Regions from separate parts of the Massilia sp. UYP34 genome, predicted to be linked through region 1. Evidence: predicted binding sites of a transcription regulator. Region 1 holds the regulator's gene; each other region holds the start of a gene.

Region 1 (6,627 bases):
GAAATCCAATTCTTTTCTGAGGAGAGTTGGAGGAGACAGGAGTTATTATGCTGCGCGACAGCATATAAATCCAATTTTCCTTTCAAATACTCGACATAAGAATTGTGTATATCTGATCAGTTCGACGCAGCCACGCAAGTGACGTTGATATTGCTGACGTTCGCGGCTCTCATGACGCCGGCGGCATTTGCCACCGTGCAAATCTGGCCGGTCGGCTGGGTGATGACGGTCACGCCATAGGTCTGATCGTATTCAACCAGTCCGGCGAAAACGTAGCTGACCGGCGTCGTGACACCTGCTGCCGGCTTGGCGACTGGAACCGTTCCCCCGGTACTGCCATTGGCCAGCACCAGGCCATCCGCGGTGAGGCCGCTCACAGTGCCGCCGATCGAGTAGGCATTGACCTGGCATGCGAAGGTGATGTTGATCTCCGCCAGGCGGCCGGCGGTATCGTTAAAGTTCGGAATAGTCTGGAATGGCGTATCGCATCGCTGATTATCCGGGAAACTTTCGAACTGGACGTTATATACGTCGCCATATTCCAGCTTGTCAGGGAATGCGAAACTGACCGTGTCGCGTGGCGTGGCTGGCGGCGGGACGGCGATTTTCATGCCATTGGTGGTCAGGACGGCGCCTGGATAGACGATGCCGGTGATCGTGCCTTTGACGACGAACTCGGCTTTGTCGCTGCCGCCACAGCCGGCCAGGCCAGCGGCCAGCGCCAGCGCGAGCGCCGGACGGATCAGGGAAGACTTCATGCGTAACGCTCCAGGAAAATTAAGGGGTGCAGCTAACGGCCACGTTGGTGACAGGGGCCGGACCAACGGTACCGCTGCCATTGCTGACAGTGCAAGTCTGGCCGGCCGGTTGTTCCAGGACCGTGATGCCATATGGCGAATCTTCGGCAATGTCGGCCATCCTGAACGAGGTGGCGCCGGCCTGCAGGGTGACGCGGTCTGAACCGTTGACCAGGACCAGGTTGCCCTTCAGGTTGCTGACGGTGCCGGACAGCGCATGGCGGTTGAGCTCACACGCGATGTAGACGGAATAGACGTGGTAGCCCGCACGACCGCTCCCATTGGTGACTGTGCAATCCTTGACGTTCGACGGCTTGGACTTGATGACGACGTCGTAGCGGTCGTCGGTCGAGATCAGGTTGTCGAACGTCCATCGGCCGGCGCCGGTACCATCGGCCGGCGGGGTGATCGCCTTTTCCTGGCCGTCACTGGTCACGACCAGGCCGGCCTTGGTCACGCCGACGAAATCGCCGCCCAAGACCAGCTGGCCATCGCTGCCGCCACAGGCAGACAAGGCGACCGCGCATGCCAGCGCCGCGCCGGCACGCAGGTAGGAACTCTTCATAACATCTCCAAAAAATCGAGCGGGAACGCGCAGCTGCGCGGTAAGAATTGAAAAATCGCTCAACATTTTAGTTCATTTGGCAAGCAGCTGGACCATTTCGGGCGCATTTGGTTTTGTATCTTGGTGTAACCAGAATTTAACAAGCGCAATATTCCATGGGATAGACGGCGTGCGCATTGCATTCAGCGTAGCGCATCGCTATGCTTGGGGCGCACCTTGCTCCTAGTCTGGAAACCGATGACCCGCCAACCCTGGCCGAAAGCCGTCCTGTTCGACCTCGACGATACCCTGTGGCCAATCGCGCCCGTGATCCTGGAAGCCGAAAAACTGTTGTATGCCTGGCTCGGCGAGCACGCGCCGCGGGTCGCCGAACGCTTCACGATCGACAGCTTACGAGCGGCGCGCCTGGAATTGCTGGCCGCGCGCCCCGAATTCGGGATCGACCTGGGCGCGCTGCGCCATGCCGGGTTGGTCGCCGCATTCGAGCAGGTGGGCGAGGACGCTGGCAAGGTCGAACTGGCGATGACCGAATTCTTCGCCGCCCGCAATGCCGTGACGCCTTACGACGATGTCGTGCCGGGCCTCGAGCGCCTGAAAAAACGCGTGCTGGTCGGCTCGGTCACCAATGGCGTGGCCGACCTGCAGACCATCGGCCTGGCCCACCATTTCCAGGCCTCGGTGGCGGCGCGGCAGTTTGGCCGCGCCAAGCCCGACCCGGGCATTTTCCTGGCCGGCTGCGCCGCGCTCGGCGTCCAGCCCGGCGAGACCCTGTACGTGGGCGACGACCTGTTGCTGGACGTGCAGGGCGCCCAGCGCGCCGGCCTGCGCGCGGCCTGGATGAACCGGACCGGCAAGGTCAACGACCTCGCCCATGAAGTCCGGCCCGACGTCGAAGTGGCCAGCCTCGACGCGCTGCTCGACTGGCTCGACGCTGCCCACGCGCACAAATACAACGGTTGACCATGCGTCACAGCAAGCCTTGTGCTGTCGCGCCACGCCCCAACCTGCCTATAATGCACACACTGAGAGCCTGTCCCGTAGGTGGGAGTCGGGCCGAGAGCGCCTGGCAAGCGTGCGCTGCGTTGCTCGTCGTTGCATGGCGCCACCATGCGACCTCCTCGCGCCTTGCTCGCGCTCGCCATGCATCGACATGAGCTTCCCCCACCGACCGGGATAGGCTCTAATACGAGCGTCACCGAACTTTTCCCGGAATCATGCAACTCGACCAACGTGCCCAAACCCTGCTCAGAGCCCTCGTCGAGCGCTATATCGCCGACGGCCAACCGGTAGGCTCGCGCGCGCTGTCCAAGCTGTCAGGCCTGGAATTGTCGCCAGCGACCATCCGCAACGTCATGGCCGATCTCGAGGAAATGGGCTTCGTCGCCAGTCCGCATACCTCGGCCGGCCGCATCCCGACTCCGCGCGGCTATCGCGTGTTCGTCGACACCCTGCTGACGGTGGGGCCGATCGACGACATGGCGGTCGACGCCGAGCGCATGCGCCTGCCGGTGCAACATCCGCAGAAGCTGATCGCCAACGCGGCGCAGATGCTGTCTTCGCTGTCGCAATTCGCCGGCGTGGTGCAGAGTCCGCGCCGCGAGTCGGTATTCCAGCAGATCGAATTCCTGCGCCTGGGCGAAAAGCGCATCCTGCTCGTGATCGTCGATCCGCGCGGCGATGTCCAGAACCGGCTGCTGCAGCTCGACAAGGATTATTCTCCGGCCCAACTGACCCAGTCGGCCAATTACCTGAACCAGAATTTCGCCGGCCTGTCCTTCGACGCGGTGCGCAAGCGCCTGAGCGGCGAGCTGAAGCAATTGCGCGATGATATGGGCCGCCTGATGCAGGCGGCGGTCGAGGCCGGCAGCGAGGCGATGGCCGAGGGCGACGACATGGTCATCTCCGGCGAGCGCAACCTGCTGTCGGTGTCCGACCTGTCGTCCAACATGAGTTCGCTACGACAGATGTTCGAGATGTTCGAGCAAAAGACTGGCTTGATGCAATTGCTCGACGTTTCGAGCAAGGCCGGCGGCGTGCAGATCTTCATCGGCGGCGAATCGAAGCTGGTGCCGATGGACCAGATGAGCGTGGTGACGGCGCCGTATGCGGTCGACGGCCGCATCGTCGGCACCCTGGGCGTGATCGGCCCGACGCGGATGGCCTATGAAAGGGTGATCCCGATCGTCGACATCACGGCCAAGCTGCTGTCGAACGCCCTCAGCCACTCCTGACATCGACCGCCATCGGACGAAAAAAAGGCGCATCGAGAAGTTCTCATGCGCCTTTTCTTTTATATGCCAGGGAGGCACGCTGCCGATGTTATTCCGGCTTGCTGATGCCCCGGCACTGCGGGCAGCTGCCATAGATCGCCAGCGCATGCTCGACGATCGTGAAGCCGTGCTGCTCCGCAATCATCTGTTGGCGCTTCTCGATCTCGTCGTCATAGAATTCTTCGACGCGGCCGCAGGTGACGCACACCAGGTGGTCATGGTGGGAACCGGCGTTGAGCTCATAGATGGCCTTGCCGGTCTCGAAATGGTTGCGGTTGAGCAGGCCAGCCTGCTCGAACTGGGTCAATACCCGGTAGACGGTGGCAAGGCCCACGTCCATATTGTCAGCAAGAAGGATCTTGTAGACATCTTCCGCCGTCAAATGCCGCACGGAGCTGTTCTGGAAGATTTCCAGGATTTTCAGTCGCGGCAGCGTGGCCTTGAGGCCGCTCGCCTTCAGGTCGGTCGGGTTGTTACTCATGTTTGTCACTCGAATATTGGCGGAGTGCTTTATGATATAGCGTTTTGAACGCTCCCGCTCGAACGTATTGAGGTTAACTATGCCTGTCAAACAAGCCGTATTCCATCGATTCACCGCCAAAGCGGCGCTGGCGGCGGGTCTCGCCTGCACGTTGGCGCTGTCCGGCTGCGCCTCCTGGCGCAACCAGACGCGTCCGGCGCCGCCGGTGGCGACGGATGCGGCCGCCAGTGCGTCCGACGCGGAAAAATCGGCCGCCATCGCCAATGCCGGCGCGCAGACCGTCCAGGCGACGCGCCTGCAGAAGTTCCTGTGGATCTTCTCGCCCTACCGCCCGGACATCCAGCAGGGCAACTTCGTCTCGCAAGAGATGCTGAACCAGCTCAAGGCCGGCCAGACCCGCGACCAGGTGCGCTTCCTGCTCGGTTCGCCGCTGCTGATGGATGCCTTCCATGCCGACCGCTGGGATTACCCGTTCTACCTGGCGCGCGGTAATGGCGAGCTGACCACCAGCCGCGTGACCGTGTTCTTCAAGAACGACGTGGTCGAGCGCTTCGAGGGCGGCAACCTGCCGAGCGAGCGCGAGTACATCGACCGCATCGCCGGTCCAGTCAAGGTCGCCAAGGCGAAGCCCGACAGCCGCCCGGTCCAGCCGGTCACGGTCACCGCGCCGGCAACCCAGCAGTAAGGACACACACCATGACCATGTTGAATATCGCCGTTGCCGGCGCCAGCGGCCGCATGGGCCGCATGCTGATCGAAGCCATCCAGTACGCACCCGACATGCGCCTGGCCGGCGCCCTCGACGTGCCGGGCTCGCTCTTCATCGGCCAGGACGCGGGCGCCTTCGCCGGCATCCTGACCGGTGTGATGATCGAGGACAGCATCAAGCACGGCCTGCACAATGCCGACGTGCTGATCGACTTCACCCGCCCCGAGGGCACCCTGCAGCACCTGGAATACTGCGCCGCCAACGGCAAGCGGATGGTGATCGGCACCACCGGCTTCGACGAGGCCGGCAAGGCCGCGATCCGCGCCGCCGGCGAAAAAATCGGCATCGTGTTCGCCCCGAACATGAGCGTGGGCGTGAACGTGACGCTCAAGCTGCTCGAAATGGCGGCCCGGAGTTTTTCGGAAGGCTATGACATCGAGATCGTCGAGGCGCACCACCGCCACAAGGTCGATGCGCCGTCCGGCACCGCGCTCAAGATGGGCGAAGTGATTGCCGACGCCATCGGCCGCGACCTGAAGGAGTGCGCCGTCTATGGCCGCGAAGGCGTGACCGGCGAGCGCGATCCGTCGACCATCGGGTTCGCCACCGTGCGCGGCGGCGACGTGGTGGGTGACCATACCGTGATGTTCCTCGGCACCGGCGAGCGCATCGAGATCAGCCACAAGTCGAGCAGCCGCGTGACCTATGCCCACGGCTCGCTGCGCGCGGCGCGCTTCCTGGCGGACAAGGCCAGCGGCCTGTTCGACATGCAGGACGTGCTGGGCCTGAAGGGGTGATCATGGCGGTGGCAGAACTGAACGGCGCCGTCATCACCGACGAAGCGTCGTTCCACCGGCAGAGCCGCGAGGCCTTCGGTTTCCCGGCCTCGTATGCGGACAGTATCGACGCCTGGGTCGACTGCATGAGCTATCTGCGCGACGACGAGAACATGACCAAGTTCCGGCTGAAAGCGAACGAAGTGCTGGAAATCGTCATTACGGACGCCGACAAGATGAAGGCGGCGGCGCCGGACCTGCTCGACGAACTGGCCTATTGCGTCGGCGGCATCAACGAGCGTTATGAGGACTACGGCGAGAAGCCGGCGCTGGAACTGATCCTGCGTTGATCCTCGAAGGCAGCGGTCAATCGATGCTGCCTTTTTTGCACTTTCCCTCACGCACCGCGCCGGCGCCGCGGTGCAAAATGAACGGGTTATAATGACCGGTTCCACCTCCCACATTACGTCTGCAGAATCATGCAAGAAAAATATAGTCCAGCTGAAGTAGAACAGGCCGCCCAGGCCTACTGGAAGTCGATCGACGCCTATAAAGCCGTCGAAAACGACCCGCGTTTCCCGAAAGGCAAATATTACGCCTGCTCGATGCTGCCATACCCGTCGGGCAAGCTGCACATGGGTCACGTGCGCAACTATACGATCAACGACGTGATGTACCGCTACCTGCGGATGAACGGCTACAACGTGCTGATGCCGATGGGCTGGGACGCGTTCGGCATGCCGGCCGAAAACGCGGCGATGGCCAACAACGTGCCGCCGGCCGAATGGACCTATTCGAACATCGCCCACATGCGCGGCCAGATGGAATCGATGGGCCTGGCGATCGACTGGTCGCGCGAGATGACCGCCTGCAAGCCGGATTACTACAAGTGGAACCAGTGGATGTTCCTCAAGATGCTCGAGAAGGGCATCATCTACCAGAAGACCGGCACCGTGAACTGGGACCCGGTCGACCAGACCGTGCTGGCCAACGAACAGGTCGTGGATGGCCGCGGCTGGCGCTCGGGCG
Region 2 (6,627 bases), on a different contig from region 1:
AGAATGCCGGGAGGGCCTCTTTGACAAGGATGACACTCCCATGACGCACCCTTCCCGCACCGGCGGCCAGCTCCTGGTCGATGCGCTCCACGTCCACGGCGTCGACACCGCCTTCGGTGTCCCCGGCGAAAGCTACCTGGACGTGCTCGATGCGCTGCACGACTCGAACATCCGCTTCGTGATCAACCGCCAGGAAGGGGGTGCGGCCTTCATGGCCGAGGCCTACGGCAAGATGACGGGTAAACCCGGCGTCTGCTTCGTCACCCGTGGTCCCGGCGCCACCAATGCCTCGATCGGCGTGCACACCGCCTATCAAGACTCCACGCCGCTGATCCTGTTCATCGGCCAGGTCGGCAACGACTTCGTCGACCGCGAAGCGTTCCAGGAAATCGACTACCGGCGCATGTATGGCCAGATGGCGAAATGGGTGGCCCAGATCGACCGCGCCGAGCGCATCCCGGAATACCTGGCGCGCGCCTTCCAGGTGGCCACCAGCGGCCGTCCCGGCCCGGTGGTATTGGCGCTGCCCGAAGACATGCTGGTCTCGACGGCGGCCGTGCCGGACACCCGCCCCTACCAGCCGTCGCACGGCGCCCCAATGGGCGAGCAGATCGCCCGCCTGCGCGCCATGCTGCAGCAAGCGAAGCGTCCGGTCGTGCTGCTCGGCGGCGGCACCTGGAACGCGCAGGCCTGCGCCGACCTGGCCCGCTTCGCCGAGGCCAACTACTTGCCGGTGGGCTGCACCTTCCGCTTCCAGGACCTGCTCGACAACGCGCACCCGAACTACGTCGGCGACGTCGGCATCGGCATCAACCCCAGGCTGGCCGCGCGCGTGAAAGAGGCCGACCTCGTGGTCGCCATCGGCCCGCGCCTGGGCGAGATGACGACCGGCGGCTACACGCTGCTCGATTCGCCGGTGCCACGCCAGCGCCTGGTCCACATCCATCCGGACCCCGAGGAGCTCGGCAGCGTCTACCAGGCCGAACTCATGATCGCCAGCGGCATGCCGCAAGCCTGCGCGATGCTGGCCGCGATGGCGCCGGTCGACGCCACGGCCTGGCAAGACAGCGTGGCCGAGGCCAGAATGGACCTGGCCGCCTGGCAGGCCCAGCCCGCGCTGCTGCAGCAAGGCGTGCCGCTCGACCTGTGGCAGGTGGTGCAGGACTTGATGGCCCAGTTGCCGCACGACGCCGTCGTCACCAACGGCGCCGGCAACTACGCCTCGTGGGCCCACCGCTTTTATCGCTACGGCGGCATGCGCACCCAACTGGCGCCCACCAATGGCGCGATGGGTTACGCCGTGCCGGCCGGCGTGGCCGCCAAGATCGTGTGGCCGGAGCGCACCGTGGTGACCTTCGCCGGCGACGGCGAGTTCATGATGACGGGGCAAGAGCTGGCGACCGCCGTCCAGTACGGCGCCGGCGTGGTGATCCTGGTGTTCAACAACAATATGTTCGGCACCATCCGCATGCACCAGGAACGCAGCTATCCGGGCCGCGTGTCGGGCACCGGCCTGCACAATCCGGACTTCGCCGCCCTGGCGCGCGCCTACGGCGGCCATGGGGAAGTCGTCGACAAGACCGGGGATTTCGCGCCGGCGCTGCGCCGCGCGCTCGCGCATGCCGAACAGCACAAGTTGCCGGCCGTGATCGAACTGCGCTACGACGGCAACCTGATCACGCCGAACGCCACGCTGGAGACGATCCGCCAGCAGGCGCAAAGCACCAGGGCCGGCCATTGAACGCTCGTGCGCAATCGGGGTCCGTATTGCTGCTCTGGTAAAATATTGGCTAGTTTTTCATCGCCGGCCACGCCGGCGTCCGCACGCAGTCCCGCCACCAGACACTATGTTTAGCTTCTTCAAGAGAAAAAAAGCGCCTGAAACACCGGCGCCGGAACCGGTCGTGCCGGCCGCGCCGCCTGCGTCCGCACCCGCTTCTCCCCCTGCCTCTGCCCCTGCGCCTGCCCCTGCGCCCATCGCCGCGCCCCCGGTCGTCGCCCAAGCCAGCGTCCTGCACGAGGGCGCCGACCTGTTCCCGGAAACCGCCGAACGCCCGACCACCGAGGCCGAAAAGAAGACCTCGTGGATGGCGCGCCTGAAGGCCGGCCTGTCCAAGACCTCGAGCAACCTGTCCCTGCTGTTCGTCGGCGCCCGCATCGACGAAGACCTGTACGAGGAACTCGAGGCGGCGCTCCTGATGTCCGACGCCGGCATGGACGCCACCGAGCACCTGCTGGGCGAATTGCGGCGCAAGGTCAAGGAAGACAAGTTGCTGGACGCCGCCGCCGTCAAGGCCGCGCTCAAGGAGCTGATGATCGACCTGCTCCTGCCGTTGCAAAAGCCGCTGGAACTGGGCCGCCACGCACCGCTGGTGATGATGATCTCGGGCGTCAACGGCGCCGGCAAGACCACCACCATCGGCAAGCTGGCCAAGCACATGCAAGGCTTCGACCAGTCGGTGCTGCTGGCCGCCGGCGACACCTTCCGCGCCGCCGCGCGCGAGCAATTGATGGTCTGGGGCCAGCGCAACAACGTCACCGTGATCTCGCAGCAGTCGGGCGATCCGGCCGCCGTCGCCTTCGACGCGGTACAGTCGGGCAAGGCGCGCGGCACCGACGTCGTGATGGTCGACACCGCCGGCCGCCTGCCGACCCAGCTGCACCTGATGGAAGAGCTCAAGAAGATCAAGCGCGTGATCGGCAAGGGCATGGACGGCGCGCCGCACGAAACCCTGCTCGTCATCGACGGCAATACCGGCCAGAACGCGTTGGCCCAGGTAAAGGCCTTCGACGACGCCCTGCAACTGACCGGCCTGGTCGTGACCAAGCTGGACGGCACCGCCAAGGGCGGCGTGCTGGCGGCGATCGCCCGCACCCGTCCGATCCCCGTGTACTTCATCGGCGTCGGCGAGAAGCTGGAAGACTTGCAGCCGTTCAACGCCGAAGAATTCGTCGAAGCGCTGCTCGGCTGACAGGCAAGGACCCATGATCGCATTCCAGTCGGTATCCAAACAGTACACCCACGGCGATGCGCGCGGCGCGTATGCGCTGCACGACGTCTCGCTCGACATCGCCAAGGGCGAGCTGGTCTACCTGGCCGGCCCCTCGGGCGCCGGCAAGTCGACCCTCATGAAGATGGTGGCGGCGGTGGAGCGTCCCAGCAGCGGCAAGGTGATCGTCAACGGCCAGGACATCGGCCGCATCAAGCCGGCCGGGATTCCGTTCCTGCGCCGGAACATCGGCATCATTTTCCAGCAGCAGCGCCTGCTCAACGACCGCACCATCCTGGCCAACACCATGCTGCCCCTCCTGGTGACGGGCGCCCGCACCGCGGACGCCGCACAGCGCGCACGCGCCGCGCTCGACCGGGTCGGCCTGCTCGACCGCGCCAAAGCGATGCCGCTCGAACTGTCGGGCGGCGAACAGCAGCGGGTCGCGGTCGCGCGCGCGATCGTCAACCGGCCGCAAATCATCCTGGCCGACGAACCGACCGCCAATCTCGACCGCGTGGCGGCCGACAAGGTGCTCGATGCGCTGCGCGCCTTCCACGCCGCCGGCGTCACCTGCGTCATTTCGACCCATGACGAACAAGTGCTTGACGGCGCCGCCCGCGTCATCCGCCTCGATCAGGGCCAGCTGGTCGGAGGTGCGGCATGAGCCCGTGGCTGCGCCAGCACCGCTTCGCCCTCGGGGCCGCGCTGTCGACGGTGCGCAAGTCGCCCGGCAGCTTCCTGTTCAACGTGCTGGTGGTCGCACTGGCGCTGACCCTGCCGTTCGCGGGCCTCACGCTGCTCGACAATGTGCGTCCCTTGTCCGAGCAATTGTCGGTCGATCCCGAGATCAGCCTGTTCATGCGCGACGACGCCAGCCGCGCCGATGCCGAAGCGCTGGCGCCGCGGATCCGCCAGATCGTCGCGCCGCAGGGTGGGAAAGAGGCGGACATCGCCTTCGTGCCGCGCGAGCAGGCGCTCGCTTCGCTCAAGGAGCGTAGCGGCCTGGGCGACGTGCTCGAAACCCTGGGCGACAATCCCTTGCCTGACAGCTATGTCATGACACTGGCCGGCTTCGCCGGCGTCGGCGCCGCCGACCAGGTGGACCTGATCGCCGAACGCCTGGGCGAACTGCCGGGCGTGGAGACGGTGCAGGTCGATTCGGCCTGGGTCAAGCGCCTGGCCGCGATGCTGGCCATCCTGCGCCTGGCGCTGCTGTTGCTGGCGGCCACCCTGGGCATCGTGGTGATCGCGGTCGTGTTCAATACGATCCGCCTGCAGGTGCTGACCCAGAAAGAAGAAATCTCGGTCTCGACGTTGCTGGGCGCGACGGGCGATTTCATCCACCGTCCGTTCTTCTACACCGGCGCCCTGCTCGGCCTGTGCGCCGGCGTGGTGGCGCTGGGCGTGGTGACCCTGGCCCTGCGCCCGCTCAATGGCGCGATTGGGGAGTTCGCGCGTCTGTACGGCTCGAATTTCCAGTTGATGCCGCTGGGTGGACTGGAAGTGGCCGGCCTGCTGGCAACCAGTGCCGGACTGGGCCTGATCGGCGCCCTGCTGTCGGTGCGGCGCCACCTGGCGCGCCAGCGCTGACCGCGGTCCTACAGAGTTGCAGCGAAAAAACAGCCGGGATGGTATTGAAAAAGCGATAAGCGTCACCATGTTGGTAGTATGGCGAGGCGGCCCTCCTGTGCGGCCGCCTGCCCCGTTACCGGACGAGACCACGCCGCGTGACATCGCAATACGTCCTACGGCCTAGCTGCCATCCCCTACGCCTCTACGCGCCTCAGTCCTACAGACCGCGCTGGGGCTAGGTGCGCCATTCAACAGAATACGTGCAACTACGGCCGTAACCTGTGTCTAACGTTATTCCAGTCATTCTTGGCTCACTTCTGAGCTAAATCAACTGGGCATGCAAAACCTGCTCTACAGTGGAACCGTCGGCAATTTGATTCCACAGAGCAATACTTTGAACACTCTTAAGCGCCGGGACCACTTCTGGCACTCACCCCGGGGGAGTGCTAATATATAGTCCAAGGCAATCGGAAATTCAAGTCAAGCATCCGGGTAACAAGCCGTAACAGTGGTGCCATAAGGCAATGAGCTGTGGCACATTGTGGATGCAGCAAGATTACTAAGAGGGAAATGAATATGTCCGCACAATCCGCATTGGTTCCGACCAGCAATCGTGCTCTGGGACTCGGTTTCACCGGCAATCTGGGCAACATCGACGCGTATATCTCGGCCGTCAACCGCCTGCCGATGCTCACGCACGAAGAAGAGGTATCGCTGGCCAAGCGGCTGCGCGACGACCACGATCTCGACGCCGCGCAAAAACTGGTGCTGTCGCACCTGCGCCTGGTGGTGTCGATCGCGCGCGGCTACCTGGGCTACGGCCTGCCACACGCCGACCTGATCCAGGAAGGCAATATCGGCCTGATGAAGGCAGTCAAGCGCTTCGACCCGAACCAGGGCGTGCGCCTGGTGTCGTACGCCATGCACTGGATCAAGGCCGAGATGCATGAATACATCCTCAAGAACTGGCGCCTGGTGAAGGTCGCCACGACCAAGGCCCAGCGCAAGCTGTTCTTCAACCTGCGCAGCAACAAGACCGGCCTGGATGCGATGTCCCCTGGCCAGGTCGACGACCTCGCCAAGCTGCTGGGCGTCAAGCGCGAAGAAGTGATCGAGATGGAAACCCGTCTGTCGGGCCGCGACATCGCGCTGGAATCGCCGACCGACGACGAAGACGACAAATTCTCGCCGATCGCCTACCTGTCGTCGGACCAGCAGGAACCGACCAAGGTCCTTGAGGCCGAGCAGGTCACCCGCCTGCAGTCCGAAGGCCTGGAAACGGCGCTGGGCAAGCTCGACCCGCGTTCGCGCCGCATCATCGAGGCGCGCTGGCTGGCCAACGACGACGGCTCGGGCGCCACGCTGCATACGCTGGCCGAAGAGTTCAGCGTGTCGGCAGAGCGCATCCGCCAGATCGAATCGGCCGCGCTCAAGAAGATGAAAGGTGCGCTGGCGGCTTACGTGTAAGCCGGCCTGCCTTCCTCCCCCCAAAAACCCGCTTCGGCGGGTTTTTGCTTTGGCGCCGGTCGCGCGCCGTATTTTCCCCTGCGCCAAGGCGGCAAGCGCCGCGCATCCTGCAACCAGCGGGCGCGCCTTCGCCTTCCCGTTTTCGGCCGCCGCCAACGGATTGTCGCTGCTTTGGCTAGAATGAATTCTTTGTCACGGCAAGTTCAAGGAGAGCACATGGCTGACCAAGCATCGTACGTCCCACCGACAGTCTGGACCCCGCCCGCCTCGTCGGGCGGCGCCTTCGCCAGCATCAACCGCCCGGTCGCGGGCCCGACCCACGACAAGGACCTCCCGGTCGGCAAGCATCCGCTGCAGCTGTACTCGCTGGCCACGCCGAACGGCGTGAAGGTGACGATCCTGCTGGAAGAATTGCTGGCGGCCGGCCACGCCGGCGCCGAGTACGATGCCTGGCTCATCCGCATCAACGAAGGCATGCAGTTCTCGAGCGGTTTCGTCGAGGCCAATCCGAATTCGAAGATCCCGGCCCTGGTCGACCGCAGCGCGGACCTGGCAGCGCCGGTGCGCGTGTTCGAATCCGGCTCGATCCTGGTCT
Region 3 (6,627 bases), on a different contig from region 1:
GCGCGTCATCCGCAGCGACGCCGTGGTCGCGGCGCACTACGCCGGCTTCGACGTCGCCAACGCGCGCGCGGTCACCGTCACCGCGCCGCGCGCGGTGTACGTCTCTTACCGCAAGGGCGACCGGGTGTACTGGACCAGGAAGACACTCATGCTGGCGCCGGGTGAAACCTTGCTCACCGATGGCAAGAACGAGATGCGGGCGCGCTGCGCCAACCGGATCTCGGACGTGCCGATGTACCCGGTCGAAGCCAATGGTCCGACCGAGTCGGAACTCGATTCCTTCGTCATCGAGGATGGCGGCGGCCTGATGGCGGTGGCGGCCGGCGTGGAGGGGCTCGATGACGGTCCCGCGGTGGAACTGGGCTACGGCAGTGAGATCTTCCCGGACGGCGCCGGCCTGTTGAGGGGCGTCGCGCCGGCCGCGCAGCCGCGCCTGGCCGACCTCATGGGCCCGCCTGCGCGTTACGGCTCGGGCATCTCGAACGGCGGCACGCTGGGCGATGGCAGCGGCGATGGCAGCGGCGATGGCGCGGTGTCGCCGCCGGCCGGCGACGGCAGCGGTACTGGCGATCCCGGCGGTACCGGCGATCCCGGCGACAGGGGCGGCCGCGGCGAAGACGGCCCCGGAGGCGGCCAACCGGAGACGCCGGCGCCGTCGACGCCCACGCCGGAGACCGCAACCGGTCCGGGCCCCGATCCCGGCCCGGGGCCCAACCCGGGGCTGCCGCCGTCCACGCCGGGCGTGCCCGGCACGCCAGGTGGTCCCGATACGCCGGGCGCCCCCGGCAGCCCCGGCAACCCCGGCCTGCCCGCGGACGATACCGAAGTCGCGCCGAACGATCCGGTCGAGGTGCCGGAGCCAGGCACCCTGTGGCTGGGCGGCGCGGCCATGGCGGCCATGCTGTGGCTGCGCCGCAAGGGGCCGCGCGCCGGGCGCTGATCCTCCGCCGTTTTTTCAGAAATAACGGACAGCAAAAAGCCCGCGAGGCGTGAACCTCGCGGGCTTTTTGTCGTGGAAGACTGGCGCGCCGGCGTTGCCGCGGCGCGCCAGGCGACCGGCTCGATTACATCATGCCGTCCATGCCGCCCATGCCACCCATGCCGCCCATGCCACCCATGCCGCCGGCTGGCTTGTCTTCGGCGAGTTCCGAGACCATGCAGTCGGTGGTCAGCATCAGGCCGGCGATCGAGGCCGCGTTCTGCAGCGCCGAGCGGGTGACCTTGGCTGGATCCAGCACGCCCATTTCGACCATGTCGCCATAGGTGCCGTTGGCGGCGTTGTAGCCGTAGTTGCCGGTGCCGGCCAGGACGGCTGCGACCACGACCGATGGCTCGTCGCCCGCGTTCTGGACGATCATGCGCAGCGGCTCTTCCATGGCGCGCAGGACGATCTTGATGCCGGCGTCCTGGTCAGGGTTGTCGCCCTTGACGTTCAGGGTCGAGCGGGCGCGCAGCAGGGCCACGCCGCCGCCTGGCACGATGCCTTCTTCCACGGCAGCGCGGGTGGCGTGCAGCGCGTCTTCGACACGTGCCTTCTTCTCTTTCATCTCGACTTCGGTGGCTGCACCGACGCGGATCACGGCAACGCCGCCGGCCAGCTTGGCCACGCGCTCTTGCAGTTTTTCGCGGTCGTAGTCCGAGGTCGCTTCTTCGATCTGGGCGCGGATCTGCTTGACGCGGGCTTCGATCGCTTCAGGCTGGCCGGCGCCATCGATGATGATGGTGTTTTCCTTGCCGACTTCGATGCGCGACGCCTGGCCCAGTTCCGCCAGGGTGACTTTTTCCAGGGTCAGGCCGACTTCTTCGGCGATGACCTGGCCGCCGGTCAGGATGGCGATGTCTTCCAGCATGGCCTTGCGGCGGTCGCCGAAGCCAGGCGCCTTGACGGCGACGGTCTTCAGGATGCCGCGGATGTTGTTGACGACCAGGGTCGCCAGCGCTTCGCCTTCGATGTCTTCGGCGATGATGACCAGCGGACGGCCGGCCTTGGCGACTTGCTCCAGTACCGGCAGCAGGTCACGGATGTTCGAGATCTTCTTGTCGCACAGCAGGATGAACGGCTGCTCATGGACGGCGACTTGCTTGTCCGGGTTGTTGATGAAGTACGGCGACAGGTAGCCGCGATCGAACTGCATGCCTTCCACGATGTCCAGCTCGTCGTTCAGCGACTTGCCGTCTTCCACGGTGATGACGCCTTCCTTGCCGACTTTTTCCATCGCCTCGGCGATGCGCTCGCCGATCGAGGTTTCCGAGTTGGCCGAGATCGCGCCGACTTGCGCGATTTCTTTCGTGGTGGTGGTCGGCTTGGCGATCTTCTTCAGTTCTTCGACGGTCGCAGCGACGGCCTTGTCGATGCCGCGCTTCAGGTCCATCGGGTTCATGCCGGCGGCAACGAACTTCATGCCTTCGCGCACGATGGCTTGTGCCAGCACGGTCGCGGTGGTGGTGCCGTCACCGGCGTTGTCGCTGGTCTTGGAAGCGACTTCCTTGACCATCTGCGCGCCCATGTTCTGGAGCTTGTCTTTCAGTTCGATTTCTTTTGCGACCGAGACACCATCCTTGGTGACGGTCGGGGCGCCGAACGAGCGCTCGAGCACGACGTTGCGGCCTTTCGGGCCCAGGGTGACCTTGACTGCGTTGGCCAGAATATTGACGCCTTCAACCATCTTGGCGCGCGCTGCGTCGCCGAACACTACTTCTTTAGCTGCCATTTGTTATTTCTCCGAATGTTTTCGTGAATGGGGTCAGGGAATTACTGCTGGACGACGGCCATGATGTCTTCTTCGCGCATCACGAGCAGTTCTTCGCCATTGACCTTGACGGCCTGGCCGGAGTACTTACCGAACAGCACGCGGTCGCCGACTTTTACTTCCAGCGGGCGGACCTGGCCGTTGTCTTGCACTTTGCCGTTACCGATGGCGAGGACTTCGCCCTGGTCTGGCTTCTCTGCCGCGGCATCAGGGATGATCAGGCCGGACGCAGTCTTGGTTTCCTGGTCGAGGCGCTTGACGATTACGCGATCGTGCAGAGGACGAAGGTTCATGCAAAACTCCTTAATATTCAGTGGTTTAACTAGCGTTTTTTGACATCGCCGCAGTTTTGTGTGAAACGCGACGGCGATCTGCAAAGAGTTGTTAGCACTCTCTACTAACGAGTGCTAATTATAGGGACGATAATTTGCCTTTTCAAGCAGCAAAGTTGATAAATACTTTCGGGTGCTTGAGCTAGCACAAGCTTTCAGGGCTCATATAATGTGTTTTTGGCATCTCGCGCCAGTGGCTGCGAATATGGCAAGAGGCGGGCAGCGTACACCCCCTGGCGCTTTCCTGCCGCACGCCAGGCAGCCCTGGGTGGGCGCGGCATGCCGCATTGCCGCGCGATTCGGTTGACGGAAAATCCATCTCGATCCTATAGTGTCGGATGATTTCCGAATTCCAAGACCTCTCAGACAAAATCGATCGGCTCGCCCAGCTGACCCAGTCATTGCGCGCAGAGAACTATTTGCTGCGGCAGGCCAATACCCTGCTCAGTGCCGAGAACCTGGCGTTCAAGGAACGCCTGGTCGAAGCCCAGCGGCGGGTCGAGGCCCTGCTCGACGAATTGCCCAAGCCGCCGGGAACGGATGGCGAAGCGGGCGGGGAAGACGACGCGGCAGACGCCACGCAACCAACGGCTGGCGCGGCGGCCGGCGCACCAGGCAATAGTGAGGCAGCACGATGATCCATCTCGACGTCACCATCATGGGCCAGCCGTATCGCCTGGCCTGCCGCGACGGCGAAGAGCGCACCCTGCGTGAGGCGGTGAGCTACCTCGACGGCAAGATGTGTCAGCTGCGCGATTCGGGCAAGGTGAAGGGCACCGACCGCATCGCCGTGATGGCCGCGCTGAGTGTCGCCGCGGAATTCCTGTCGGTCAAGTCGCCGCAGGGACCGCTGTCGGACATGTCGATTCTCGAAGTCAAGCAAAAGCTGGAAGCGATGCACACCGTGCTCGACAAGGCCCTGGCGCCGCAGGAAAATGTTTTCTGAAAAGCCGAATCCGTTTGACATGCCGCTTTAAAAGAGTAAACTGCGCTCTACCCTGCGGTGTTCGAGATTTGCCATATATTCCTTGAACCATTCTTACGCATAGGTCGTGGAACAAGGTCGATGGGAGTGAGCGTCACTCGTTTGACGAACCCGAAATTGATCTGACCGTGACCGCCTTGAACCGTTTTGGTTCAGGATGCCGGCAAAAACGGCACTGGCGGGGGCTAGGATCCACAAGCGGTTGCGCACTCTGTACGCAGCCGCTTTTTTTTGTGCGCGCGTCCATCGTGACGGTGCACCTTGCAGGGAGAACGGCGCGATGCGCTATTGGTTGATGAAATCCGAACCGGACGAAGTCAGTTTCGACGACGTCCTGTCCGCGCCCGGCCAGACCGTGGCCTGGTTTGGCGTGCGCAACTACCAGGCGCGCAACTTCATGCGCGATGCGATGGCCGTCGGCGACGGCGTGTTGTTCTACCACTCCAGCTGCGCCGTGCCCGGCGTGGCCGGGCTGGCCGAGATCGCGAGCGCTCCCTATCCCGACGCCACCCAGTTCGACCCCGCCAGCCCTTACCACGATCCGAAGGCCACCCGCGAAACGCCGCGCTGGATCTCGATCGACGTGCGCGCGCTGGAGGCGGGGCGCCATGTGCCGCTGGCCGAGCTGCGGGCCAATCCCGCGCTGGAAGGCATGGCGTTGCTGCAGAAGGGCAGCCGGCTGTCGATCACGCCGGTCGCCAGATCCGAATGGGATGCGGTCGTCAAACTCATGCGCGCCAAGGGAGCCTGAATGGATCCCTGGCTGATCCTGGCCCTGCTGGCGATGGGCACCTTCGGCGGCTTCGCGGCCGGCCTTCTCGGCATCGGCGGCGGCATGGTGCTGGTGCCCTTCATCACGATGATCTTCACCGCGCGCGGCTTCCCCGACGAACTGGTGGTCCACATGGCGATCGCCACCGCGCTCGGCGTCATCCTGTTTACCTCGATGTCCTCGGTGCGCGCCCACCACAAGCATGGCGCCGTGCTGTGGCCGGTGGTGCGCCTGCTGGCGCCGGGCATCCTGATCGGTTCCTGGATCGGCCCCTGGATCGGCAAGCAGATGAATACTTCGGTGCTGGCCTTCTTCTTCGGCTGCTTCGTCGCCTTCTCGGCGACCCAGATGCTGATCGGTAAGAAACCGGCGCCGGCGCGCGAGTTGCCGGGCCGGGCCGGCATGTTCGCCACCGGCGGCCTGATCGGGATCCTGTCGGGACTGGTGGGGGCCGGCGGCGGCTTCGTCTCGGTGCCGTTCATGACGCGCTGCAACGTGCGCATCCATAATGCGGTGGCAACCAGCGCGGCGCTGGGCTTTCCGATCGCACTCTCGGGGACGCTGTCGAATATGTATTATGGCTGGGGCGAGCCGGGCTTGCCGGCATGGTCGCTGGGCTTCGTCTACCTGCCGGCGCTGGCCATCATCGTGCTGGCCAGCATGACCATGGCGCCGCTCGGCGCCCGCGCCGCGCACCGGATGCCGGTGCGCCAGCTGCAGCGCATCTTCGCCGTGATCCTGTATGCGCTGGCGGCCTATATGTTCTGGAAGGCCTTCAACTAGCCTTTCTCACGCGCGCGCGGTCCAGCGGCAGGTCGCGCATGCGCAGTCCGCAGGCATCGAACACCGCGTTCGCGATCGCCGCCGCGGCCGGGCCCTGCGCCGCCTCGCCGGTGCCCAGGAAGGGCTGGCCGGGGCGGTCGATCAGGTGCACGTCGAGCTTGTCGGGGGCCTGGCCGAAGCGCAGGATCGGATACGAGGCCCAGTCCACGGTGAGCACGCGCGTGGCGTCGAAGCGCACCTGTTCGAGCAGGGTCCAGCTGGCCGACTGCACGATGCCGCCCTCGATCTGGTTGCGCACGCCGTCCGGGCTGACGATCTCGCCGCAATCGACGGCGCTCGATACGCGCGTCACGCGCACCAGCCCCGTTTCGCGCGCCACCTCCACCTCCACCGCCAGCGCGCAATAGGCCGCCAGGTTCTTGTAGCGCGCAAATGCAAAACCGCGGCCGCGGCGCGCAGGCTTTTTATAACCCTCCCAGCCGAACTTCTCCGCCGCCAGCCTGACCACGTCGATGGCGCGCGGATCTTCCAGATGGCGCAGGCGAAACGCGACCGGGTCGAGCTTCGCCGCGCGCGCCAGTTCGTCCATGAGGCTCTCGATCGCGAACACATTGAAATAGGCGCCCAGGCCGCGCATGGCCGAGGCGCGCAGCACCGCCTGCGGCTGGAAATGGTGGGTCACGCGCGCGTTCGGCAGCCGGTAATAGGGGATCGCGTTGCGGTCGCCGCCGCCTTCCGGCTGAGGGATCGGTTTCGGCCTTGGCGGCGTAAAGGGCTTGGCGAGATGCGTGGCCGGCAGCAGGCTGCCGGCGGGGCCGGGACGGATGTTGTGCGACGGCGTGAAGACGTCGTATTGCCAGTCGGCGATGCGGCCGTCGGGATCGAGGGTGGCCGCGACCCGCGCCACCATCGCCGCGCCGAACGGCTCCCATGCATGCTCGTCCTCGCGCATCCACTGCACCCGCACCGGCCGGCCCGGGAAGGCGCGCGCCAGCAGGGCGGCGT

Evidence for each region. Region 1 encodes HrcA, which represses chaperone genes, less so after heat shock. Its sites were predicted from a motif close to TTAGCACTCNNNNNNNNNGAGTGCTAA; they were not measured.
Region 2: rpoH (RNA polymerase sigma factor RpoH) is a predicted target of HrcA. The motif match lies at 4,989-5,015, and genes of this name have one in related genera.
Region 3: groES (co-chaperone GroES) is a predicted target of HrcA. The motif match lies at 3,135-3,161, and genes of this name have one in related genera.

Annotation. Positions count from the first base shown of each region.
Region 1 covers NZ_JBWBRF010000013.1:20,961-27,587, reverse strand. The annotation lists gene ACZ9AQ_RS17825 (hypothetical protein) at 117-758, opposite strand; gene ACZ9AQ_RS17820 (hypothetical protein) at 778-1,362, opposite strand; gene ACZ9AQ_RS17815 (HAD family hydrolase) at 1,600-2,322, shown strand; gene hrcA (heat-inducible transcriptional repressor HrcA) at 2,577-3,593, shown strand; gene fur (ferric iron uptake transcriptional regulator) at 3,682-4,113, opposite strand; gene ACZ9AQ_RS17800 (outer membrane protein assembly factor BamE) at 4,193-4,798, shown strand; gene dapB (4-hydroxy-tetrahydrodipicolinate reductase) at 4,810-5,619, shown strand; gene ACZ9AQ_RS17790 (barstar family protein) at 5,622-5,948, shown strand; gene leuS (leucine--tRNA ligase) at 6,078-6,627, shown strand, end outside.
Region 2 covers NZ_JBWBRF010000008.1:154,328-160,954, forward strand. The annotation lists gene ACZ9AQ_RS14680 (thiamine pyrophosphate-binding protein) at 41-1,741, shown strand; gene ftsY (signal recognition particle-docking protein FtsY) at 1,848-2,972, shown strand; gene ACZ9AQ_RS14690 (cell division ATP-binding protein FtsE) at 2,986-3,657, shown strand; gene ftsX (permease-like cell division protein FtsX) at 3,654-4,583, shown strand; gene rpoH (RNA polymerase sigma factor RpoH) at 5,142-6,032, shown strand; gene yghU (glutathione-dependent disulfide-bond oxidoreductase) at 6,249-6,627, shown strand, end outside.
Region 3 covers NZ_JBWBRF010000019.1:40,252-46,878, forward strand. The annotation lists gene ACZ9AQ_RS20505 (PEP-CTERM sorting domain-containing protein) at 1-940, shown strand, start outside; gene groL (chaperonin GroEL) at 1,065-2,711, opposite strand; gene groES (co-chaperone GroES) at 2,753-3,043, opposite strand; gene ACZ9AQ_RS20520 (hypothetical protein) at 3,421-3,720, shown strand; gene ACZ9AQ_RS20525 (cell division protein ZapA) at 3,717-4,028, shown strand; RNA gene ssrS (6S RNA) at 4,075-4,256, shown strand; gene ACZ9AQ_RS20535 (EVE domain-containing protein) at 4,348-4,818, shown strand; gene ACZ9AQ_RS20540 (sulfite exporter TauE/SafE family protein) at 4,819-5,622, shown strand; gene ACZ9AQ_RS20545 (xanthine dehydrogenase family protein molybdopterin-binding subunit) at 5,615-6,627, opposite strand, start outside.